Regions from separate parts of the Aeribacillus sp. FSL K6-8210 genome, predicted to be linked through region 3. Evidence: riboswitches for the same ligand, from Rfam matches in the RefSeq annotation. Region 3 holds a riboswitch; each other region holds the start of a gene.
The links. Region 3 has a riboswitch for thiamine pyrophosphate ahead of tenI (thiazole tautomerase TenI). Riboswitches for the same ligand answer to the same signal wherever they lie in the genome.

Region 1 (8,467 bases), 1.7 Mb from region 3:
CTTCTACGAAAGATGGTGTTCTTCTTTGATCTTCTGGAGCAGCCCTTTGCAGCCTTTGACAACCATGTCATAAACCTCTTCAAAATTCCCAGTATAATACGGATCAGGGACGTCCAAAATATCAGCATCTGGTACGAAATCCATTAAACGACTGATTTCACCCGTATTGTTATATCCTGCCATCCGGCGCAAATTTCCTAAGTTTTCTCCATCCATGGCAATAATATAATCAAAATCTGATAAATCATTCTTATGAATTTGACGTGCTTTTAAACCTTCATAAGAAATTTGGTAACGGTCTAATATTTCTCGAGTCCCTCTATGCGGCGGGCTTCCTACATGCCAGCCTCCCGTTCCCGCTGAATCGACAAAAATTTTATCTTCCAGACCTTCCCGTTTAACTAAATCACGAAAAACCGCCTCAGCCATTGGCGAACGGCATATATTTCCTAAACAAACAAAAAGTACTTTTATCATTGCTGAAACCTCCTGAACCCATTGCTTCAATCGTTTTTTCATAAGCTGCAAAGAATAGTTTGGAAAGATCAATTTTTTTGATCATAATATTCAATCTTTCATAATACATGATACAATGAAACAAATAAAAAAACGAGAGGATGAAATCAATTGAATTTATGTGAAAAATCAGCAGAAAATATGGAATACATGATTAAAAAAATTACAGAAAAATTGAATATGATCAACATCAGTGCAGTTCAACCAACACATTTTAATGTAAATATGTATGAAGACCTAAAAGAAATTTATGACCATGTAATGAAAAAAAATACTTTCAGCCCCAGCGAAATGCAAGCAATTGCAGAGGAATTGGGGAACCTACGAAAGAGCACTCTTTAAGTGAATTGAGCTTTCTGCTGCTCGTTGCGAATGGGCTTGTGCAAATGACGGCAATAAGTGTTTAACTTAGCGATGTTGAAGTGTTGTGAAAACTCGCAGCTGCTGTCCTCATCAGTTTGCTTCAGTTGATTTGTTATATGTGGTTCTATACGCTTCTCAAAACGATGTTCGAGTCACATTAGGAACCGCCCAATCTGCCATCCATCAGAGGTTTAGCTTGGATTCTAAAGCAGGCGAATCGTGTACGCGCTCCATTTTCATCATTCTCTTTTTTCTTTTGCAAGAGAAAAATAAAGATAGACCTCCTTGTTGTTTAGAGGCCAGATTTCAGAAGAAATCGTTTTTACTTTAAAGCAGCTTTATAAATTCAGTATAAGCTGCTTTTTGCATAATAACTTTTTTGTCAAAACGGTGTCTATTTTTTGAACAAAATGTGAATTTTTTGTTTCGTTTTTGTGACAAATGATTTATAATAAAAGAAAACGTTTTCTTTGTTTGGGGGTCAAAAAAATGGTCGTGACACTCATGAAATATTTTTATTTATTCGTTGCTCTCTTCTGTTTATTGTCTGGAATTTTGGTCGGTTTTGCAAAGGAGCTTCCGCTTTCGGTGATAGTCATTTTCTTAGGTTTTTTCAATCTTGCTTTATATTATGTCTTCCATAGAGAAGCCTTGAAAAAACAGCAAATTTAAAAGAATGGCGAAAATAAAGGCACCATTCTTTTTCGAAAACGTCAAATAAGCTTTTTATAAACTTTATCTTTATAAAATTGAGATGCAGATGTGTTGAATATATTCCTTTTCTTCACGATTCGTTCCAATGCCAATTGTTTTTCCGACAGCTTTTGTTGTAATTTTTTCCTTTCTGCTTCATCTTCACAGCATTTTAGTAAATCTTGAATAGTTAATAGTTCCTTTTTCAAGTCATTTTCTTGATCGACCATTCCGGCGTTTCTCAAAAGACGATAAGCCATTCGGAGTTCTTCCGGAATATCAGACAAATCGTCATGCGGGAGAGGCTTCCCCATCCCGGGAAGTTCTTTAAACTCTCCCTCTTCATATGCCTTTTTGATCCGATCCTCAGCAATTTGTGCAAATATATCCACGCTTCATCCTCCCTTCGACCGTTATGTTCGTTCTTTTTCTAAACGCTTTACCCGCTTTTTCATCGCTTTTGTTAAATATCCGCCTTTAAAAGAACGAATTTCATATGAGCTTAAAAACGCTTTTGGTTCTATTTCATTGACAAGTTTTAAAAATTCTTCCTCCCGAGACCGTTTGGCAACAACTTCCAAACGATACCTAATCGAATTCATTCCTTCTCCTTGAAAGACCGTAACCCCAAAACCAGCCTCCCTCAATTTTTTGACTAATCCGGAATTTTTATCCATTAAATTCACATTGTATGTTACATATCCAAAAGCCAGCTTTTTCTCCAGTTCACCGCCCAACAACAGCCCTGCACCAAAACCGATAATATATGCACTAATATTGTAAATATTAGATAAATCTTGAAAAACTATTCCTAAAGCGACAATATAAATCGCTGCTTCTAGCAAACCTATACCAGCAGCAGCCTTTGTTTGATTTTTCACTAACAAAATAGTTCGGATCGTCAATACTGGTACATACAATAATTGCAGCAAAAAAATAAAAATTGCTTGTAGAAACATGTTGCCTAGACACTCCTTTGTTCCATCATACTATAAATTATTTTCAAAAAGAAAGAGCTATCATAAACTCAAAATCTGAGATTTGAAACTACATTTTTACAATTCATCTTGATCTGTTATTATGCTTCGAAACTTCCTTTTTCATGCGAATAGGCTGGCGCTTGAAATACATCGCTGTTCTCCATACCCACTCCAACGGCCCTAATTGAAAATATTTAAACCAAATATGGCTGATGATAAGCTGCACGGCAAAAATTGCGAGTGCAAGCCAAAAACCGGCGAAGGGGTATACTTTACCGTACAATCCCAATCCGTAATGATAAAAAATATATGTACAAATAACAGATTGCATGATGTAATTTGTCAATGACATGCGTCCAACAGGCGCAATCTTCTTAACAATTTGCCGACAGATTGGGTGAAAATATAAAAATATGAGAGAGATCACATAAAACAACATGAGAAATGGTGCACCGAACACCATGTAAAAACTATTTTTAGCGGTGACCGCAAAAATATTTAACGGAAGCCCAATGATAAGCCCGAAAAACCAGATGGCTGTTAATAACCTTCGATGCTTCTCCGGTTCTTGAAAAAGCTTTTGTTTCGCAAATATCATGCCAACTAAAAACATGCTGATATATGGGAGCATGTTTATTATATAGACAAGCGGTTGAAAAGGCCACATGCCAGACATAGACATGTAAAAAAGCCGATCATGAATACGCTGATGGAAAATATCAGTAAAACTTCCGTTTTGATATGAATGGATTGCGTTTCTTGCCTCCTCTTCCAGTAAGGCAGCCTGCTCTCTTTTTTGGACTAAAGCATCCTCACCATTGGATACAGCCGTCATCAAACCAATAAGGAGCAAATATAAACTAAATAAACATACAGTCCATACCAAAAGGGTTTTCCAGGAACACTTCCGGAAAAAAAGGAGAAGAAACCCCAGCACAGCATAATCCATTAAAATGTCTCCATCCCAGATGAAAAATGAATGAATTAGTCCAAATACAAAAAGCACCACCAGTCTGCGTATATATATAGAAACAAAGTTCCTGCCGTTTCCTAAAGCCCGTTCCTCCATGATGATGATTCCAAATCCGAACAATAATGAGAACATTGTAATAAACTTCATTTGTACAAATATTTCCAAAATATTTTTCGTTAGAAAATCCCATGTTCTCCATGTTTCAGTAAAAAAATTTTCGCTGCCTATTTGGTATAAATATACATCTGGATAGCTGAAATGCGCCATATTCACAAGTAAAATGCCAAATATCGCAGCCCCCCGCACCACATCCACTACTTCATAACGCTCACGTTTAAGATTCAAACCAAAACCCCCATTCTGAAAAAAGTTCTTATTGTTAACGCCCTTTTTTCATTACTTTTTGTCCAAAGGCTGCATTTCAGCTTTATCGTGTTTAAATTTATTTGAATATAGCGAAAAAAGAATGACAATTTTCTTATAGTCTATTATGATAGACATAAGATTCGAATATCAACAGATCCACAAGGGGAGCTATATGCTGAGAGTGGACGGATATTTCGTCCAGACCCTTTGAACCTGTTAGTTAATGCTAGCGTAGGGATGTGGAAGTATACTGATCCATGATACAGCCTTTTTCCCCCTTATGGATATTTGTTGATAGCAAATAATATACAGGGGGTTTTATTTTTGGAAAAAAATCGCTTATTACTATTAATAGAAGCAGCAATCTTTGCAGCATTGGCAGTTATACTTGATCTTCTCCCTTCCATTCAATTATCATCAGCCATTTCTATATCCATTGCCATGGTGCCTGTACTCATATTATCGTTTCGATCCGGTGCAAAGATTGGCTTCATTTCCGGCTTTTTATGGGGATTATTGCAAATTGTATTAGGTGATGCATACATCCTGACGCCTGTTCAAGGCTTCATCGACTATTTTCTAGCTTTTTCCTTTATCGGTTTAGCCGGTCTTTTCAGCAAAACTATCCAAAATAAGCTGAAAGATGGAAAGAAAAGCTCTGCTCTTGTTTTCATCATCTTTGGCGTCTTCATCGGAGCTTTTGCACGTTATTTTTGGCATTTTATCAGCGGTGTCTTTTTCTTCGGAGAATATGCACCAGAAGGAATGTCAGCGGTCGTTTATTCTTTGATCGTAAACGGCATTACGATGATAGGAGCCTTTGTATTATGCGCTGTCGTTACTGTTATTCTCATTATGGCGGCGCCAAGATTGGTTGTAAAATAAATAAAATAGTCCTCTGCAAAACATGCAGAGGATGATTTTGTTTATAGGGTAAATACTTTCGTTTCAACAGTGTATTTTTTTAATTTTTCACGGCTTACATGAAAACCGATCCCCGGGTTATCAGGCAAGGCAATTTTTCCATTATAAACCGATATTTCCGGTTCAATAATATCTTCTTCCCAATACTTAGATGAACTGGATATATCTCCTGGCAGTGTGAATTGTTCAAGTGTCGCTAAGGCTATATTATGGGCCCGTCCAATCCCTGATTCAAGCATCCCTCCGCACCAAACTGGAACATTTTGCTCTTTGCAAAAATCATGGATTTTTTTTGCTTCTGTCAAACCGCCAACACGGCCGATTTTTATATTCATAATTTTGCAGCTTCGAAGTTCAACAGCCTTTCGAGCATCTTCGAAGGAACAAATACTTTCATCTAAACAGATCGGTGTGTCCAATTCTTTTTGAAGTTTGCTATGATCCACAATATCATCGTGCGCAAGAGGCTGCTCAATCATCATTAATTGAAACTCATCCAATTGTTTTAGATGATTTATATCTTTTAATGTATAGGCACTGTTCGCATCAGCCATTAAATCCAAGTTCGGAAAATGCTTCCGTATTTCCTTAACTACTTCAATATCCCAACCGGGTTTAATCTTTATTTTTACTCTCTTGTATCCTTCCTCCTGATATTGTTCAATAAGACTGATTAAATCTTTTATTGTCGGCTGAATACCGATGCTCACCCCAGCTTCAACTTCTTTTTTCATTCCCCCGAGAGCTTGTGAAAGAGGTATATTTTGCTGTTTTGCATATAGATCCCACACGGCACCTTCCAAAGCCGCTTTTGCCATATAATTTCTGCGAATAAAACGAAACGATTCAGCCAACTCACGAGGATGATGAAACGTCGTCTTTGATAAAATCGGAATGAGGAAATCTTCGATCATGTGCACAGTTGTTTTCACGGTTTCTTCTGTATACCATGGAGTGGAAAAAGCAACCCCTTCTCCAAAACCGGCTGCACCATCATCATCCTTTACTTCTACGATCAACAATTCGCGATCGTGAATGTCTCCATAGCTAGTAGAAAATGGGGCTTTCAAACGCATCTGTAATATATGCAAAACAATTTTCTTAATTTTTATCAATTAAGAGCATCTCCTTTTTTAGCCAAGCTCTCAGCTAAGTTCGACAAAATCATTCCCATTCGCCAGAGGGCTCGATATTTCCCGGAAAATATTTCTTAAAATAGCGAATCCACTCGAACGTTTGTTTTACACTAATTATAAAATAAACGCTTTCTTAATGTAAAGGAGCAAGGGATTTCTTTATTTCCCTTATTGTTTATTGAACTGCAAAATCTCAAATAAATAATGAGATCAATCGTAGAAACGAGTCTCATCATGAGATTAATTTTTCCACTCAATAGTTGTCTTCTTCTCTTTGTTGACTAGCAATTTAAAAACATCAGGTCTTGCATAATGCCCAACAGGATCAAAATCAAACTGGCTATAGGCGATTTGTTTCATATCCAGTTCTGCAATGATGATGTCTTCCTTGCCAAATACGGGCTCTGCCACATATTCGCCCAACGGTCCAACAATGGCGCTACCACCTCTGCTCATTATTTCAGGTGAAGAAGCAAGTTCATCATAACAAGCCAAATCTTTCGGATACATATCTTTTGTCACATATTGATTGGCAGACAAAACAAAGCATCTCCCCTCCAAAGCAATGTGGCGGATTGTTGACTGCCAAGTTTCCCTTGCATCAGCCGTTGGGGCAATATAAATTTGAATTCCTTGTGCATACATCGCAGCCCTTGCTAACGGCATATAATTTTCCCAGCAGATTAGCGCCCCTATTCTTCCATAAGGGGTGTCAAACACTGGCAATGTGCTTCCATCCCCTTCCCCCCAAACAATCCGTTCTGCTGCAGTCGGTTTTAATTTGCGGTGTTTTCCTAACAACTGTCCGTCAGAATCGAAAAATAAAACAGAACAGTAAAGAGTCCCGCCGCTAAATTCATTATCCCTTTCTGTAACGCCTATCACAAGGTAGACACCTGCTTTTCGAGCCGCTTCGCCCAGTTGTTCCGTCGTTTCGTCCGGAACAGCTACAGAATTGCTCCAGTATCTATACCAATCCTTCCTCCCTTCAGCCGAACGGCTCCCAATCGTTGTACCGAAAGATAAGCCTCTAGGATAAGCGGAAATAAAAGCTTCAGGAAATACAACAATCTTTGCTCCTTTTTCAGCAGCTTGATGTATGAGGCTAACCGCCTTTTTTGTCGTGGCGTCCCGGTCCATAATAACAGATGAGGCTTGTATAACAGCAACTTTAACCTTTTGTGCTCTGTTCGACATATTCTTCCCCTCCACCAAATTGAAAAATCTAAAGCCATCTTAAATGCCGAAGCTCACGAACCTTCAAAGTCAATAACCTTCGGAAGTTGCCCCCCTATTCATCTTCCATAAAAAAATCTGCACAGGAAGGAAAACACTTTGAATAATCCTCTTTTTAAGCATAGAAGGGCCGGCCCATGTATTAGAGTTCAAAATAATTGGATTATGTTTTTCCATGAGAGCTTTTCATGTGATATCTCATCTGAAGTAATTTAATGATAATTTCTTAGCATGCTCCTTTGTACAATACAGCTGTGGCTGAGTGTCGAACTAACTATCAACACTTAATTCTATAGAAGCATTAAGCGTAAAATATGAGAAACGGTTTGAATTGGAGTATATTATTCATAATAAAAATGTTCAAAAATTTTTGGACCATCCAATCAAAGACTTTGTCAATCATCCAATTTCAATACTGCAACAGCCATTTATCCAAGACGAACCATAAAGTGAAATAAATTTGCCGAAAATCGCACATCTATTTTAAGGGTTTTCAACTTCAAGTAAAGAAAAAATCGGGCAGGACAGCTTTAAGCATTGCGTCCATGTTACAAAAGATAATGATTTTTCAGCAGCGTTCAAATCATGTGCTAAAAACTCCAAGTTAAAATAAAAGTGGATGGGTAAAATGTTACTGAATTGGATGGGCATTATTCTTTCATCTAGCGTTATAATTAATGTTTGAACAGGTTCAAATTTTGATGGATATAACAACATTTTCGATTATGTTCAATAGGAACATTCTATAGATAAATAACAAAGAACCTGGTTAACTTGCCATATAGCAGGAAGTGCCAAGCAAATCTAAAGGGTGAAGCATATGGACTGGAAACCGGATCGAAATGCAAAAAAGCCTATATATAAACAGCTGGCCGAATATATTGAAAATGGAATTGCGGATGGCACATTTCCCCCTGATAAACCGCTGCCTTCTGAACGGTTTTTGGCCAATAAGCTGCAAATAAACAGAAGTACAGTTGTGGCTGCATATGACGAATTAGAATCAAACGGACTTATCGAGAGAAAGAGAGGAAGCGGAACAACAATCAGCAAAGATATATGGGGCATGACAAAGAAGCGTGTACCAAGCTGGAATCGGTATATTGAGGCAGGATCGTTCTTGTCGAATTTACCTGTGACCCAGAGAATACGCAAAGAGATGGAAGAGCATAAACTAATCAATTTAGCTAGCGGTGAATTGTCGGAAGATCTTTTTCCAATCGACTCCTTGCGAGAAATCATTTCGACAAGGTCATTTATCGGAAGCCTAGGATATGATC
Region 2 (8,467 bases), 1.7 Mb from region 3:
GAGTCAAAATACTGATGCGAACGCCAGCTGCCAGAGCGGAAATCCAGAGCATAATCGGCACAAAAGAGAACAAGATGCCAAGCAAAATAAGACCTAATACGATAAGACCTAGTAAAAGAAAAAATGATACATCCATGTGATATACCTACCTCCTATTCATTTTCATTAATAGCTCTTACAACAATTCGTGAGCCTTCTACTTTAACAATTTTCACTTTTCTTCCTTTCTCAATATACGTTCCTTCTGTCACAACATCCAATCTTTCCTCTCCATCGGTCATTACTGTTCCTGCCGGTCGTAAAGCAGTCACAGTTACACCCGTTTTCCCAATTAAATCTGTACGATTTTGATTGGATACATAACCTTTCTCCGTGCTGATTGAATCATTTAAAATAATTTTTTTAAACCATTTCATACGCTTACCAATCACCTTTGACATGATGAATATTGTGAATATCGAAATGGAACCGGCAATAAAAAGAGAAACCGCCATATGTCCTATATGATCAGCTGCTAAAAATAAACTTAAAAGGACTGAAAGAAAACCGATTGCTCCAATAATTCCTCCTGGAACAAACAACTCTGCAATTATAAGCAGAACCCCAAGCACGAACAAAACAACCGTTTCCAATCCCGCAAGCCCTGCAATAAAATGACCGAAGAAAAACAAAAACAGTGCCAATAGTCCAATAAAACCAGGAATGCCAAACCCAGGAGTGTACAATTCTAACACAAACCCTAAACCGCTAATCGTTAATAATATCGGAATGGTATACATGTTTGTTACAAAACGGGCTATTTTTTCAGCAAACGTCTCCTCAGTCTCCTGGACTTTTGCACCTTCCATTCCGATCGATTTCAAAAGCTCTGCCCGGCTTTTGGCGATGCCTTCACCATACCCGACTTCCATCGCTTGTTTTGCTGTTAATGTTAGTAATTCTCCTTTTTCTGCACCATATTCGGGCATATCCAAGCTGCTGTCTACCATCGCCTCAGCGAACATAGGGTCTCTGCCATGAACCTCAGCAGCATTTCTCATCTCTGCTTTCCAAAACGATTGCACTTTTACTTCTGCAGCATTGCCATTGGAGTCAATGACAGCCGCTGACCCAATGGTACCGCCAGGATGGTAATATATTTGATCAGCCCTTAATGCTATATAAGCCCCTGCAGAAATCGCATGTTTATTTACATAAGCGATTGTTTTGATATCTGTATCCATAATCATTTTGCCTATTTCTATCGCTGCCTCTAAAGCACCGCCAGGAGTGTTCAATTCAAAAACAATGACATCCGCCTTCTCTTTTTCCGCCTCCTGAATGGATCGTTTAATAAAATGCACCAACCCTTTTTCAATTGTATTTTCAATCGGAATAAAATAAACAGTTTTCCCTTCAGCTGATTTGGCATCAAAAGACGCACAAATAATCGACAAGATGAGCAGCAGAGCGCAAATAGCGAAAAACTTATTGTTTGATTTCAGGCCTCTCCCCCCTTATTTTTTGCCTAATATTATTACGGACAATTGTGCAGAAAGTTTCAAAAATCAACAATTCTGCAAACAAACATGAAACGAAAAAATATTTTCATTATTTTTCATATTATGTTACTATTAAAAAAAATATATAACCATCTACTAGGGGTGTCCAATTAGCTGGACTGAGAGAAGAACGCGCCTGAAGTTCTTCAACCCTTTGAACCTGATCTGGATGATGCCAGCGTAGGGAAGTAGGTAGCGGGAGTATTTTATTGCCTTCTTTTTCTATATTGAATTGATCGGGTTCGTGCTAAAGCGAACCCGTTTTTATTTTTCACGTCCCATCTCCCCTCCTATTTTTCTATGCACATCTTCAGATAAAAAAATGGAGGAGGAGAAAAATGAAACATTATTTCGAAAACATGCAGTTTCCAGCAAGCAAAAAAATTTATGTGACTGGGTCAAGACCCGATATTCGGGTTCCGATGAGGGAAATTCAATTAACTCCCACGAAAACGGAAGCGGGAACGTTTGAAAATGAACCTGTAAAGGTTTATGACACGAGCGGTCCCTATACAGATCCTGATTTTCAGGCAGATATTCATAAAGGTTTGCCGGCTGTACGCAAACAGTGGATTTTAGACCGTCATGATGTTGTAGAATATGACGGGCGCCAGGTAAAGCCTGAAGATAATGGATTTCGCAATTGGGAAGATCACAATATTGCCACACCTTTTCATCGAAAGCCTTTCAAAGCAAAAAAAGGTGCTGTCGTTACACAAATGCACTATGCAAAAAAGGGGATCATCACCCCAGAGATGGAGTTTGTGGCGATTCGTGAAAACATAAATCCTGAATTCGTTCGTCAAGAAGTCGCTGCCGGCAGGGCCATTATTCCGTCCAACATTAATCACCCGGAAAGTGAACCGATGATCATCGGCCGGAACTTTCATGTAAAAATTAATGCCAACATTGGCAATTCAGCTGTAACATCGTCAATCGAAGAAGAAGTTGAGAAGATGCTTTGGGCCATCCGCTGGGGCGCTGACACAATTATGGACCTGTCAACAGGAAAAAATATTCATGCAACAAGAGAATTTATCATCCGCAACTCGCCCGTGCCGGTTGGAACCGTCCCGATTTACCAAGCGCTCGAAAAAGTAAATGGCGTTGCTGAAGAGTTAACATGGGAAATTTACCGTGATACATTAATTGAGCAAGCAGAACAAGGGGTCGATTATTTTACTATACATGCCGGCGTGCTGCTTCGCTATATCCCTTTGACCGTCAAACGGACGACCGGAATCGTATCCCGCGGCGGTTCGATCATGGCGCAGTGGTGTATGGCGCATCATCAAGAAAACTTTTTATACACTCATTTTGAAGAGATTTGCGAAATTTTAAAAACATATGATATTGCCGTTTCATTAGGTGACGGCTTGCGTCCCGGATCTATTCGAGATGCCAATGATGAAGCGCAATTTGCCGAATTGAAAACGCTCGGTGAATTGACGGAAATCGCCTGGAAACATGATGTCCAAGTCATGATCGAAGGCCCTGGGCACATTCCGATGCATAAAATTAAAGAAAATGTTGATTTAGAAAATGAAATTTGCAAAGGGGCTCCTTTTTATACCCTCGGTCCATTAACGACCGATATTGCTCCCGGCTATGATCATATTACGTCAGCCATTGGAGCAGCCATGATCGGCTGGTACGGAACGGCCATGCTATGTTATGTAACTCCGAAAGAGCATTTAGGCCTTCCCAATAAAGAGGATGTGCGCCAAGGTGTTGTTGCTTATAAAATTGCAGCCCATGCCGCAGATTTGGCAAAAGGGCATCCAGGCGCCCAAATAAGGGATGATGCTTTATCAAAAGCCCGTTTTGAATTTCGCTGGAACGACCAATTTAATCTTTCTCTCGATCCTGAACGGGCACGCGAATATCATGACGAAACTTTGCCGGCAGAAGGAGCGAAAATTGCCCATTTTTGTTCTATGTGCGGTCCAAAATTTTGCTCGATGAAAATTTCCCACAATTTAAGAAAAATGGCCGGTTCAAGTGATTCTGATTTCGTTCAGGAAGGTTTGAGGCAAAAAGCAAAAGAATTTATAGAGGGCGGGTCATCCCTTTATCGATAAATAATTTTCAAACTAATGCTCCTAGAAGCTTTAATGGCTTCCAGGAGCTATTCATTCATTAAACGTTTGATCAATCCCGCTGGTTCAATCGGAGCTAAACTTTTATGATATTCATCCACTTTCGATAAAAATTTTGATAGCTGCTTAGATTGCAGCGCTCGAATAATGGAGGCCGAAATATTTGTTTCCTCTTGCCAATTTCGAAAATCAAACACCATCCCGAATTTCGTTAATTTCTCCAAATTTATTTCTTCCTGTCCTGGAAGAGTGTGGTATACAAATATAGGAATTTTTTTGTATAAACATTCGCTGATTGTCACACCCCCGGGCTTTGTCATGATAAAATCGACGCGATTGTACAGATCGTTCATTTGTTCTCTTGAAGAGATGTAAGGTAAAGGAGTAATTCGTGGATGGTTTTGTTTTATTAATCGATCATAAAGCTTTCTGTTTTTTCCGCATAACACCATATAATGGATATCATCATCGCGGCTGATTTTTTCCGTTATCTTCTCTATTGAACCGACGCCTGAACTTCCTCCCGAAATTAATCCTCGATAAAAACGCATGCTATGTACATGTTCATCTTTCCTTTTTGTAAAAGTTGGGTGAATAGGAATCCCTGTAACAAAAATCTGTTCTTTATTTATACCTTTTTCGAGCAAATAATCTTTCATATATGAGTGACCGACAAAATGATAGTCAATTTCTCTTTTTCCCCAAAGATGATGAATAAAAAAATCTGTGTATACATTGATAACAGGGATGTTGATTTGAGAAAAGGCTTTCAGCCTGGCAAGCAAGTAGGAAGGAAGAGCATGAGTACAAACAATCATTTTCGGATTCAATTCATCAATGATCTTTTTTAAATGCCGGAGAAAAAGTGCCTCATAATGGAAAAACCTTTTGCCGCTCTTTTGTTCCGCGAGCACTGACCTGTGGTACATATGGCTGTATGATTTAGGAAAACGGCCAATCCATTGCAAATAAAAGGAAGATATCAGCCTTTCTATTTTTCCAAATTTCGATGACAAAAGGTCCATTTTTTCGCAATGAATGTCAGGATCAAGCCGTAACAACCCTTCCATTAGGGCATCAGCTGTTTGATGATGGCCTGAAGGTATGGTCAAAAAAGGAAGATATAAAATTTTTTTCATATCGCTCACCATTGTTATTGATGGAGTTCTTTAAAAGTTTTTTCTTAATTTCGCATGGCTATTCGAAAAAAATTTCTTATAAATAAAAACAATTCGTATGCTAAAAAATAAACTGTAAGAAAAAAAGTGAAAGGTGTTGCAAATGGGAAGGTTGAGATATTGTTTTTTTAAGTTTTGGTGCCTATTGGATCCCATTTATTACCTTTGTTCGCGGCTTGAGTATGTGAGGGACAAGGAGAATAATCGTGACATTTTCCGGGTTCGATTGACAAAATATAAAGGAAGGGAAATAATTCTTTCAGACGGTACAAAAATTAAAAAAAATGATCTTCTGTTAAAAATACATCTTCATAACGTCTATTTAATGAAGGAACTGAATCATTTTAAGAGCGAAATTCAAAAAGGAAGATACATTTACTCTAAAACAGAAAAAGGGCTGCCAAATATCGTTCAATACTTGCGGAATCATTCACAATTTCACAATGTGAAAGGGATTATTGGAATAACTATTTTAAATAAAGGCTCTGAACGGCTGGGCTTTGAAACGTTTTCCATTCAAAATCCATTTTATAAATGGTATAAGCTTTTGACATTTACCCCTATGTATTTCATCATTCAATATCGTTTCGATAGCTTGAAGCGGCCGCCGAAATATTTAATGATGTCAAAAGAAAAACTGCTCAAACTATATGGATAGAACGGTTTTCCCTTCATCAAAAAAGAGCGTATGAACAGCTCAGGCGCCGCTTATACGCTCCGTCATGTTGATCCCATTGAGGTTTCAATGAAAATATTTGGGTTAACTCCGAAATAAATCCTTTCCCTTTCAGAGCAAATAGTGCTGTCGTTTTTCCCTGTTCTCACAGCTAGATAGACGTGTGCTCTTTTCGATAGGTTTTCCTTTATTGCCGCCGTATTTTCCCGATAATCTTCATTGAGATCAGCGATCTTTCCGAATGTTTTCCTTCATTGTTGCCCTCTGCTCAATTTTTTGCGGACATTTGCATAGCAGCTATATTCTTTCGCCGACAAGCTTGCTATCAACAACTGAACCACTATTGATGAATTGCAAGGCAGCTACATTCATTAATCGACTGCCGCAGTCCATAGGATGAATCCGCTGCAAAAACTTAAAAGCTTGCCGCACATAGAAAGCGGCAAGCTTTTTACTCGAATTATGAAAGCAAACCCTGAACCAATTTATTAACAAGCGAGCCATCTGCTTTTCCTTTTACTTTTGGCATAACGGCTCCCATTACTTTCCCCATATCGGATTTGGACGTTGCGTTCACTTCCGAAATTGTTGTTTTAATAATTTGTATTAATTCCTCTTCAGATAATTGCTCAGGCATATATTCAGTTATTACTGCAATTTCAGCTTTCACTTTTTCAACTAAATCTGAACGACCTGCATTTTCAAATTCTTGGAGGGAGTCTTTACGTTGCTTTAATTCTCGAGAAAGTACCGTTAATTCCTCTTCTTCAGTCAACTCACTTTTTCCGAGTTTAATCGCTTCATTTTGCAAGGATGCTTTTACCATGCGAATGACTGAAAGGCGATCTTTCTCTTTATTTTTCATCGCTTGCTTCATATCTTGATTTAAACGCTCAAGAAGACCCATAATTAATATACACCCTCTTTTAATATTTACGCTTTCTTGCAGCTTCAGATTTTTTCTTGCGTCTTACGCTAGGCTTCTCATAAAATTCGCGCTTTCTATATTCCTGCAAAGTACCAGTTTTTGATACTTGGCGTCTGAAGCGGCGAAGAGCATCCTCAAGCGATTCGTTTTTACGTACGATCGTTTTAGACATCCTTTTTCCCTCCCTCCGAACAAAGCCAGTTCATGTTCCTTATCAAAAAGAACATTTACTAAGTTAGTATAATATAATCGATTTATTTGGTCAATGTTCAAAACATCTTTCCTATTCCTTATGACTTTTTTTTATCGGACAGGTTTACAAGACTGTTTTATATCAGCTTTTGTATGGAAGAATTTCCAAATTCATCATGTATATGAGGAAATGATTCAAGATCGTTTGAAAGCCGCTAAACAGCTGTCTGAAAAAATATAACTAGTTCGATTGAAAAAAATTACTCGTTCATAAGGTCTTATTGTGACACCTTGTCCATAGACTGTTGATGAGGTGGTTTTCATGGGAATGCAATTGCTGTTATTATGTTTTTCTTGTTTCCTTTTATTTTTTTGCGGAATGGCAATGATGAAATACGGATTTCAGCAAATGTCCCATAGGCAGCTGGAGAAATGGCTGTACAACTGCACGAATGCCCCAATCAAATCCTTTCTAACCGGCATGATTGCAACAGCTCTTGTTCATAGCAGTTCTCTAGTGATGGTGATTACAGTTAGTTTTGTTTCCGCTGGTTTGTTAAAGTTTAAAGATGCAATTGGAATTATTTTAGGTTCCAATGTCGGGACGACCTTTACGACCGAATTTCTAGCCGTTGAAATAGATGACTATTTAGGGATGATGTTTGCAATTTCTCTTCTTCTCATGCTTTTTAAAAACAGAATTTTATTTTCATTAGGCTGTTCATGCTTCGGCATATCGTGTATTTTTTTAGCTTTGAACGGGTTTGAAAAAGCTGCTTTTCTTTTGTCTGACCTGCAGGTTATGTCTGATCTGCTTTCCAAATCGAGTGACCATTTGCTTTTTTCTGTCGGAATAAGCGCGGTCTTCACCGGAATTATTCAATCATCAACTGCATTAATCGGAATTGTCATGAGCTTTATGAACGAACAGCTGCTGCCATTAGAAACAGGATTAGCTTTTGTTCTCGGCGCAAATATCGGCACCTGCATTACAGCTTTATTGGCCTCGATCGGCTCTAAACAAGAAGCGAAATATACTGCTTTTGCCCATCTTTGGCTGAATGTGTTTGGAGTGATCCTGTTCGTTCCGCTTATTCCTTTTTTCGCAAATAATTTAAAATTGTTAACAAATGAACCAGATTTCCAAATCGCTCACTTTAGTCTGATTTTTAACTTGATAACTTCTTTAATCATTCTCCCGTTTGCGAATCAATATGCAAATTTTGTATTATGGTGGACAAAAACTATTTCAGCATGGATAAAAAAATAATCCCGCAACAAACTGCGGGAAAACTTTTTTAAACTAAATGTAAAAAATCCAGCAATTCTGTGATTATAATAGATTAACGTTCACTTCCTTTTATAATCGCCACTCCAGAACTAGTACCAATTCTTGTCGCACCGGCTTCTATCATCATGATCGCAGTTTTATAATCGCGGATTCCGCCAGATGCTTTCACGCCGAATTTCGGACCTACTACTGCACGCATAAGCTTCACATCGTCAACTGTTGCACCACCGGTAGAAAATCCTGTCGATGTTTTGACAAAATCTGCTCCGGCTTTTACAGCTAGCTCACACGCTTTTCTTTTCTCATCAACATTTAATAGACATGTTTCAATAATCACCTTTATCAAAGCTTTTCCGTTTGCCGCTTCAACGACAGCACGAATATCTTCTTCAACTGCATGATAACGCTGATCCTTTAATGCGCTGATGTTTATCACCATATCTAATTCCGCTGCACCTTTTTGAACCAACTCTGTCGTTTCATATGCCTTTACTTCAGTAGTTGTTGCTCCAAGCGGAAAACCAATCACTGAGCAAACTTTCACATCTGATTTTTGCAGCAA
Region 3 (8,467 bases):
CATGAATATAGAAATTAAAGGGCTTCTCTTTGAAACATTTCGAGGAGATGGGTTGTGTATTTCAACACCGACAGGAAGCACCGCCTACAATAAAGCGCTTGGCGGTGCTCTCATTCATCCTTCACTGCGGGCTATTCAATTAACAGAAATGGCTTCCATAAACAACAGGGTGTTCCGGACAATCGGCTCGCCGTTAATTTTGCCTGACCACCATACGTGTATGCTAAAGCCTGTCAATGATGTTGATTTTCAAATTACAATCGATCATTTAACACTTCTTCACAAAAACGTCAGGTCCATCCAATGCCGGGTCGCACAGGAAAAGGTAAGGTTTGCGAGATTTCGGCCTTTCCCATTTTGGAAGCGGGTCCGGGACTCGTTTATTGGCGACAGATAAAGGAAAGAGAAAAACATGGGGACATTTCAGCTTCATTGGGACATCAAAAAAGAACATCATGGCTGGCTGCTTAGAGAATTTTTGCGGGAGCATCATATTTCTAAATCCGCTTTAACAGATATTAAATTTAACGGTGGAAAAATTGTCGTTAACGGGAACGAAAAAAATGTCCGATACGTCTTACAAGAAGGCGATCAAGTAACCGTCCATTTTCCGGAAGAAAAGAGAAGCCAGTCGCTCATTCCAGAGAACATACCATTGGACATTGTTTATGAAGACGATTATTGCCTTATTGTAAATAAACCGGCGTTTTTGTCCACCATTCCGTCTAGAGAGCATCCGTCAGGAAGTCTTGCGAACGGGCTTTTACACTATTATGATCAACAGCGGCAAAATCTTACGGTGCATATCGTCAATCGGCTTGACCGGGATACATCCGGGCTGCTTCTTGTAGCCAAACATCGCTACAGCCATTTTCTTTTTTCAAAGGAACAGCAAAAAGGAGCGGTAAAACGGACATACATCGCAATTGTCCATGGAAGGATCAGCGAAGACGAAGGCATCATCGATGCGCCAATTGCAAGAAAGGACGATAGCATCATCGAGAGAACTGTCAGGGAGGATGGGAAAAAAGCTATTACGCATTTTCGGGTCATAAGCCGCTTTTCTGACAAAACGGTTGTTGAGGTAAAGCCTGTAACTGGTAGAACTCATCAAATTCGTCTACATATGTCCTATATAGGTCATCCGCTTTTAGGAGATTCGCTTTATGGTGGACAAAAAGAAGAAATTGACCGCCATGCCCTCCACAGTCAGTCGCTGTCCTTCTATCATCCCGTTTTGCATAAAAATTTGACGTATACTTGCAAGCTTCCTCCTGATATGGAAAAAATAATTAAGCATGCGCGCCTGTAAGTGCATGCTTTTATTATGAAAAAATGTACGACAAAATCAGATAGATTTGTTAATATAGTAAAACACAAAACTTTTCGATATTTTTCCGGAAAGGAGGAGATTTTATGCAGCCTAAAACAGATGTACCGGAATACAGACAGTTGATGATTGACAAGCTGAGAGAGAACAATGTAGAGGAATTCCGTTCGCTGTTTTTTGAGCTACATCCATATGATCAGGCAAAATTTTTTCTAAAACTTGACCAGCCGGATAGAATGCTTTTATATCAAATTCTATCTCCGGAAGAAATGGCGAATGTTTTTGAAAATATAAGGGATGATAAAAACCGCTACAAATCGCTGCTTGAGGAAATGCATCCGGCATTTGCCGCCAAAATGATGGAATACATGTACGCTGATGATGCGGCAGATGTATTAAGTGAGCTGACAAAAGAGAAAATTTCCAGCTATTTAACCATCATGGACGCTCAAGCTGCCAAAAGCATAAGCGAGCTTCTTGATTATGAACAATTTACCGCAGGAAGTATTATGACAACTGAGTTCGTTGCCATTAATGCCAATTATACGGTGCGGTCAACGATGGACTTGCTGCGGAAAGAAGCTCCTGATGCGGAAACAATATATTATTTATATGTGATTGACGAAGAGAAACATCTTGTTGGCGTCCTGTCGTTAAGAGATTTAATTGTTCATGAAGACGATACTTTGATTGCTGACATTATGAAAAAGAAAGTCTACTCGGTATCTGTGGCGGATGATCAGGAAGAAGTAGCAAGAAAGATGAAGGACTACAATTTTTTGGCTCTTCCGGTTGTTGATTTTCAACATCGTCTTGTTGGAATTATAACTGTTGATGATATTATTGATGTGCTGGACGAAGAGGCTTCTGACGATTATTCGAAACTGGCCGCTGTCTCGGATGTAGATTCATATGATCCGAATGCTGTTTCTGCTGCCAAAAAAAGATTGCCATGGCTTATTATTCTCCTATTTTTAGGAATGTTCACCGCCGGCCTAATCGGCCAGTTTGAAGAAACGTTGAACAAAGTGGCAACTTTAGCGCTCTTTATACCATTAATTGCAGGGATGGCTGGAAATACAGGAACACAAGCTCTCGCTGTTGCCGTAAGAAGAATTGCAACAGGCGAAGGCACTTCCGAACGCGTGTGGAAAATTATTCTCAAAGAAGCTGGAACCGGCTTGATTACCGGAACAGTATGCGGAATTGTTGTTGCACTGACAATTTTTATTTGGAAGCAGAAATTTTTCTTAGGACTGCTAGTGGGTCTTTCCATATTGTCAACGCTGACTGTTGCGACAATTGCCGGGGCGTTTGTTCCTCTTGTCATGCACAGGCTTCGCATTGACCCGGCTGTGGCCTCCGGTCCATTTATTACAACGATTAATGATATGATCAGCATTTTGATTTATTTTGGCATGGCGACGCTATTTATGAACTATTTGCTCTAACAAAATTAGCTAAAGGAGGCGCAATATGGAATCACATGCAGTAACCTCTCTTGTCATCGTGCTGGTCGGCGCTTTTTTAACCCCGATTTTGCTGCATCGGTTCAAACTGGCATTCATTCCTGTCGTCGTTGCGGAAATTATTGTCGGATTAATCATCGGGAAAACGGGATTTAATTTAGTGCAGGAAGATGTATGGCTGTCAACTCTCTCAACGCTGGGATTTATATTTCTCATGTTTTTAAGCGGGCTTGAGATTGATTTCACCATTTTCTCCAAAGAGAAGAAAAAAGAAGAAAAGCTGCCCAACGGAAAAAAAGCTCCTCATACTTTTTTGGTTGCGTCAATTGTTTTTCTTGGCATTTTCGTTGTTTCATTACTTTTATCGTATTTGTTAATGTGGATGGGATTTATCCGCAATGCCTTTTTCATGACGTTAGTGATTTCAACGATTTCTTTAGGAGTAGTAGTGCCGACGCTGAAAGACGAGCAAATTATGAAAACAAACATCGGCCAAATTATTTTGCTGGTTGCTGTCATAGCCGACCTTGTCACCATGATTTTGCTGGCGGTTTTTGTCTCCTTAAACAGCGAAGGAGAAAGCAATACGTGGCTTCTGCTTCTTTTGTTTGCAGCAGGCGTACTGCTTTACTTCATTGGCAAAAGGTTTAAAAGTCGATCCTTTATTAAAACGATGTCAAAAGGAACGGTTCAAATTGGAACAAGGGCGGTTTTTACGTTAATTCTCGCACTTGTAGGTTTATCGGAAACGCTTGGGGCAGAAAATATTTTAGGCGCCTTCCTTGCGGGAGTTTTAGTCTCGCTTTTATCGCCTAATTCAGACTTGGTGCAAAAGCTAGATTCGTTTGGTTACGGTTTTTTAATCCCGATCTTTTTTGTCATGGTAGGGGTGGAATTGGATTTATGGGAATTGATCAAAGATCCGAACCTTCTTTTGTTAATTCCTTTGTTATTTCTCGCCCTCTTGATCTCAAAGTTTATTCCCGTTTTTGTGCTGAGAAAATGGTATGATACGAATACAACGATTGCGGCGGCGTTCTTGTTGACTGCTACTTTATCATTAGTTATTGCGGCAGCTGAAATTGGACAGCGAATCGAACTGATTGATAAGCAAATGGCTGACGCACTAATAGTAGTTGCCGTGTTAACAAGCATTATCACGCCGATAGGATTTAAAAAATTATTCCCTAAAAAAATGGCGGTGCAGCCAAAAAAGAAAATTGCTTTTATTGGTGCAAATCAAATGACCCTTCCAGTCACAAGAGAATTGGACAAAAATTTGTATGAAGCAACCGTATATCATACACAGCAAGACAAAATTGAAAACGGGACTGCTCAATCGGTGTTTAAAATTGAAGAATTGAAAGACTATTCGATAGAATCATTGAATGAACACCACATAATGGAAGCTGATATAGTGGTAGTGGCTACTGGGGATGAAGAAAGAAATGCGGAAATTGCGACATATGCAAAAGAATGCGGCGTAGAACAGGTCATCGCCTCTATTTCTTCCCCGGAGTTGGATCAAATATTAAAAGAAAAGGGGATCAGCGTATTTTCCGTCATGCTGTCAACAAAAACGCTGCTCAGGGCTTTGATCGAATCGCCTGGCGTTATGCGGATCTTAACAAACCAAGACAACTCTCTTTATCAAATTAATATGAATAACCGAAAATATGATGGAATGAAGCTTCGATACTTTCCGTTTACAGGAGATTGTATCTTTGTCCGGATTTTTCGAGGTGAAGATTCCATTGTGCCTCACGGCGATACCGAATTGAAAAAAGGGGACCGCTTGATTGTAACGGGTTCCCGCAAATATGTAAATGAGTTAAAAGATGAGCTGGAATTTAGTAAATAATATTTGCAAACAAAACAAATTGTGATAGCATGAAATTAGTATGAAAATTTAATAAGCATCCACTAGGGGAGCCTTTGGAAAGGCTGAGATTAAAGTGTTGACTTTAAGACCCTTTGAACCTGATCTGGATGATGCCAGCGTAGGGAAGTGGGAATTTGAAACATATGTCTGATATTCCATTACCACTTTCCAGCAAGGAAGGTGGTTTTTTATTGTTTCCAGTCTCACCCTTGGACAGCTGCTTTCCAGTTTTGAACCTTGAAAGACGAGTGTGAGCGTCTTTCTCATGAAAGGAATGTACAATGTTGGAGCTTCATGCCGTAACAGACGGAACAAAACCAGTTAACGAGCTAATACGCATAATTTTGTCCATATCAGATCATGTTGATTACGTTCATATACGAGAAAAAAATAAAAGACCATGTGAGATCATTCATCTCGTAGAACAGCTTTTGGCAAACGGGATAAGGAGAGAACAGCTTGTTATCAACGATCGGCTCGATGTTGCGCTCCTAACAGGCGTTCAAAATGTTCATCTTCCGGGAACCGGCCTGCCGGTAAAAAAAGTGAAAAGCGCTTTTCCGCAAATAAAAGCCGGTGTCAGCGTCCATTCATTAGATGAAGCGGTAAAAGCAGAAAAAGACGGAGCAGACTATTGTTTTTTCGGAAACGTTTTTGAAACGAACAGTAAAAAAGGACTTCCGGCAAAGGGAACAGATTTGCTTGGGAAAATCGTTGGACACGTCAATATTCCTATTATCGCCATCGGTGGGATCACGCCTGATAATATGCAAAAGGTTTTAGAAAAAAAAGCAAGCGGTATTGCCGTTATGTCCTATATCTTTTCTTCGAAAGATCCAGAGAGCGCTGCCAAACTTTTCAGGAAAGGGGAAGCTTTTTCAAATGAACGTTTTTGATGTTGGAATCATCGGGGGAGGGGTCATCGGCCAAGGGATCGCCTATGAGCTATCAAAAGCAGGGCTGAAGACCGCCGTGTTTGAAAGCGGCGAAATCGGAGGTAAAGCGACATCCGCTGCAGCAGGAATGCTGGGTGCCCATTCTGAAAATGAAAAAAGAGACATATTTTTTGAGCTATGCTTAGAGAGCCGAAATTTATATCCGAGCCTTGCAAAAGAATTATTGGAGCAATCTGGTGTGGATATTGAGCTTGTGCAGGAAGGCATGTATCGGCTTGCATTTACTGAGGATGAAGGCCGCTTTCTGCAATCGCTTGCAGATGAGGATGAGCTAGAATGGCATTCAAGGGAAAACGTACTGGCAAATGAGCCACATGTTTCTGAAGACATTGTGGGAGCTCTTTGGCTTAAGCATGACGGCCAAGTGAAAGGTTCATCTGTTTGCCAGGCATATGCGAAAGGCGCTAGAAAATATGGTGCATCTATTTTTGAACAATGTCCTGTTTTCGACGTGATTAAAGAGGGAAAAGCATACAAGCTTGTCACTTCCCAAGGAGTTTTTATATGTGGAAAAGTCGTCGTTTCAAGCGGAGTTTGGAGTGGCTTTTTCTTTGAAAAGCTGGGGCTGAGAAATCCAATGAAGCCCGTTAAAGGAGAATGCTTAGCCATAAAACCGAAAAAACTGGTGATCAACAAAACAGTGTTTTACGAGCACTGTTATATCGTACCGAAAAAAGACGGCACCGTTATTATTGGAGCAACTTCTTATGAAAACGACTGGGATACGCATCCGACAGTCAAAGGAGTATCCGAATTAATGATAAAGGTTCAGAAAATTATGCCAGAAATCGGGTCTGAACCGGTCGTTAGTGCTTGGTCGTCGCTCAGGCCGCAAACAGCTGACGGCTGGCCGTATTTTGCCGAGCACCCGGAGCATGAGGGAATCTTTTTTGCGACCGGTCATTATCGAAACGGCATTCTTCTAGCGCCGATTACAAGCTTGATCGTAAAAGACATGATTTTGAAAACGAATCAATATGAGCGTTATGTTCATAGCTTTTCTTTAAACCGATTGCTTTCTGATGCGAAAGGGAGGTGATGAAACGGTGAAACTTCGCATCAACGGCCAGCAGATGGAAGTGGAGAATAGTGTTCGAAGCATTGAAGATTTGCTGAACTTTTTTCAATTACAGGAAAGAATTGTTGTCGTTGAACGAAATGGTGAAATTGTTTCAAAAGAACAATACAGCTTCCAGACATTACATGATGGTGATCAAATTGAAATTGTCCATTTTGTTGGAGGGGGATGATGATTCATGTTAAAAATAGGAGATAAAACATTTCAGTCGAGATTAATGTTAGGAACTGGAAAATATCCGTCTTTTGAGATACAAAAAGAAGCGGTGGAGGCCTCAGGTGCTGAAATTTTGACATTTGCCGTCAGAAGAATGAATATTTACGAGCCTTCTCAGCCAAATTTTTTAGAAATGTTGGATTTATCGAAATATACGCTTCTGCCGAACACGGCCGGGGCAAAAACTGCGGAGGAAGCAGTCAGAATCGCTAAACTTGCTAAAGCATCAGGATTATGTGATATGATTAAGGTGGAAGTAATTGGAGATGATAAAACGCTTCTCCCTGATCCGATTGAAACATTGAAGGCATCAGAGATGTTATTGGATGAAGGGTTTATTGTTCTTCCATACACTTCAGACGATGTTGTTCTGGCGAAGAAGCTTGAAGAATTAGGGGTTCATGCCATCATGCCGGGAGCATCTCCGATCGGATCAGGCCAAGGAATTGTCAATCCTCTCAATCTATCATTTATTATTGAGCAAGCCAATATTCCAGTCATTGTTGATGCCGGAATCGGTTCGCCGGCAGATTGCGCACTCGCCATGGAGATGGGAGCAGATGGAATCTTATTAAATACAGCTGTTTCCGGTGCAAAAGATCCTGTGAAAATGGCGAAGGCAATGAAACTGGCGATTGAAGCAGGAAGACTTGGATATGAAGCAGGACGCATTCCGAAAAAACGGTATGCACAAGCAAGCAGTCCAACGGAAGGAATGTTAACGACATAATGGAACGATATTCTCGCCAAATCTTGTTTTCTCCTATTGGAGAAGAGGGACAAAAAAAATTGCTGAAAAGCCATGTGCTCATTGTTGGAGCTGGGGCACTCGGCTGCGCAAGCGCTGAAATGTTAGCCCGTGCTGGAATCGGCAAAATAACCATCATTGACCGTGATTATGTCGATTGGAGCAATCTCGGGCGTCAACAGCTGTATACGGAAGAGGATGCGAAACAAAAGCTGCCAAAAGCGGTTGCTGCCAAAAAACATTTGCAGGAAATCAATTCGAACATTTCGATTGAAGCGATTGTGGGCGATTTCTCAATTGATTTTATTGAACATGTAAAGGATGTCGACCTTATCATCGATGGGACTGACAATTTTGAAACGAGATTTTTCATCAATGATTTAGCGATGAAGCACGAAATACCTTGGATCTATGGGGCAGTAGTGAGAAGTTATGGAATGACCGTTTCCATCGTTCCGAAACAAACACCATGCCTCCATTGTATGCTCCAAGCGATTCCGTCTGACGGAATGACGTGCGATACAGTTGGCGTGATCAGCCCGGCGGTGCAAATCGTCGCCTCTTATCAAACAGCAGAGGCACTGAAATATTTAGTCAGCGGAGAGGTGTCCAAGAAGTTAGTTTCATTTGATGTTTGGACAAGGGAGCATTCTGCAGTGGACATGACAAAATTAAAAAAGGCCGACTGCCCATCGTGCGGACATCACCCGACATATCCATATTTGTCGGTTGAAAATGGATTAAAAACAGCGGTTTTGTGCGGAAGGAATACCGTACAAATACGTCCG

Region 1: linked by a shared signal. The riboswitch ahead of thiT (energy-coupled thiamine transporter ThiT) and the one ahead of tenI (thiazole tautomerase TenI) in region 3 are both predicted to bind thiamine pyrophosphate.
Region 2: linked by a shared signal. The riboswitch ahead of thiC (phosphomethylpyrimidine synthase ThiC) and the one ahead of tenI (thiazole tautomerase TenI) in region 3 are both predicted to bind thiamine pyrophosphate.

What each region holds. Positions count from the first base shown of each region.
Region 1 covers NZ_CP150172.1:3,410,818-3,419,284, forward strand. The annotation lists gene NSQ41_RS16610 (low molecular weight protein-tyrosine-phosphatase) at 4-477, opposite strand; gene NSQ41_RS16615 (DUF1128 domain-containing protein) at 628-858, shown strand; gene NSQ41_RS16620 (hypothetical protein) at 1,369-1,551, shown strand; gene NSQ41_RS16625 (DUF1992 domain-containing protein) at 1,593-1,964, opposite strand; gene NSQ41_RS16630 (DUF2179 domain-containing protein) at 1,986-2,531, opposite strand; gene NSQ41_RS16635 (DUF418 domain-containing protein) at 2,635-3,870, opposite strand; TPP riboswitch at 4,043-4,146, shown strand; gene thiT (energy-coupled thiamine transporter ThiT) at 4,216-4,776, shown strand; gene menC (o-succinylbenzoate synthase) at 4,818-5,927, opposite strand; gene NSQ41_RS16650 (carbon-nitrogen hydrolase family protein) at 6,192-7,148, opposite strand; gene NSQ41_RS16655 (PLP-dependent aminotransferase family protein) at 8,008-8,467, shown strand, end outside.
Region 2 covers NZ_CP150172.1:2,764,668-2,773,134, forward strand. The annotation lists gene floA (flotillin-like protein FloA) at 1-136, opposite strand, end outside; gene NSQ41_RS13405 (nodulation protein NfeD) at 153-1,436, opposite strand; TPP riboswitch at 1,630-1,745, shown strand; gene thiC (phosphomethylpyrimidine synthase ThiC) at 1,880-3,622, shown strand; gene NSQ41_RS13415 (galactosyldiacylglycerol synthase) at 3,670-4,779, opposite strand; gene NSQ41_RS13420 (hypothetical protein) at 4,922-5,476, shown strand; gene NSQ41_RS13425 (GatB/YqeY domain-containing protein) at 5,955-6,401, opposite strand; gene rpsU (30S ribosomal protein S21) at 6,421-6,594, opposite strand; gene NSQ41_RS13435 (Na/Pi symporter) at 6,937-7,884, shown strand; gene deoC (deoxyribose-phosphate aldolase) at 7,958-8,467, opposite strand, start outside.
Region 3 covers NZ_CP150172.1:1,098,268-1,106,734, forward strand. The annotation lists gene NSQ41_RS05445 (NAD kinase) at 1-397, shown strand, start outside; gene NSQ41_RS05450 (RluA family pseudouridine synthase) at 413-1,312, shown strand; gene mgtE (magnesium transporter) at 1,417-2,781, shown strand; gene NSQ41_RS05460 (monovalent cation:proton antiporter family protein) at 2,807-4,660, shown strand; TPP riboswitch at 4,715-4,823, shown strand; gene tenI (thiazole tautomerase TenI) at 4,963-5,577, shown strand; gene thiO (glycine oxidase ThiO) at 5,564-6,676, shown strand; gene thiS (sulfur carrier protein ThiS) at 6,684-6,887, shown strand; gene NSQ41_RS05480 (thiazole synthase) at 6,894-7,661, shown strand; gene NSQ41_RS05485 (thiazole biosynthesis adenylyltransferase ThiF) at 7,658-8,467, shown strand, end outside.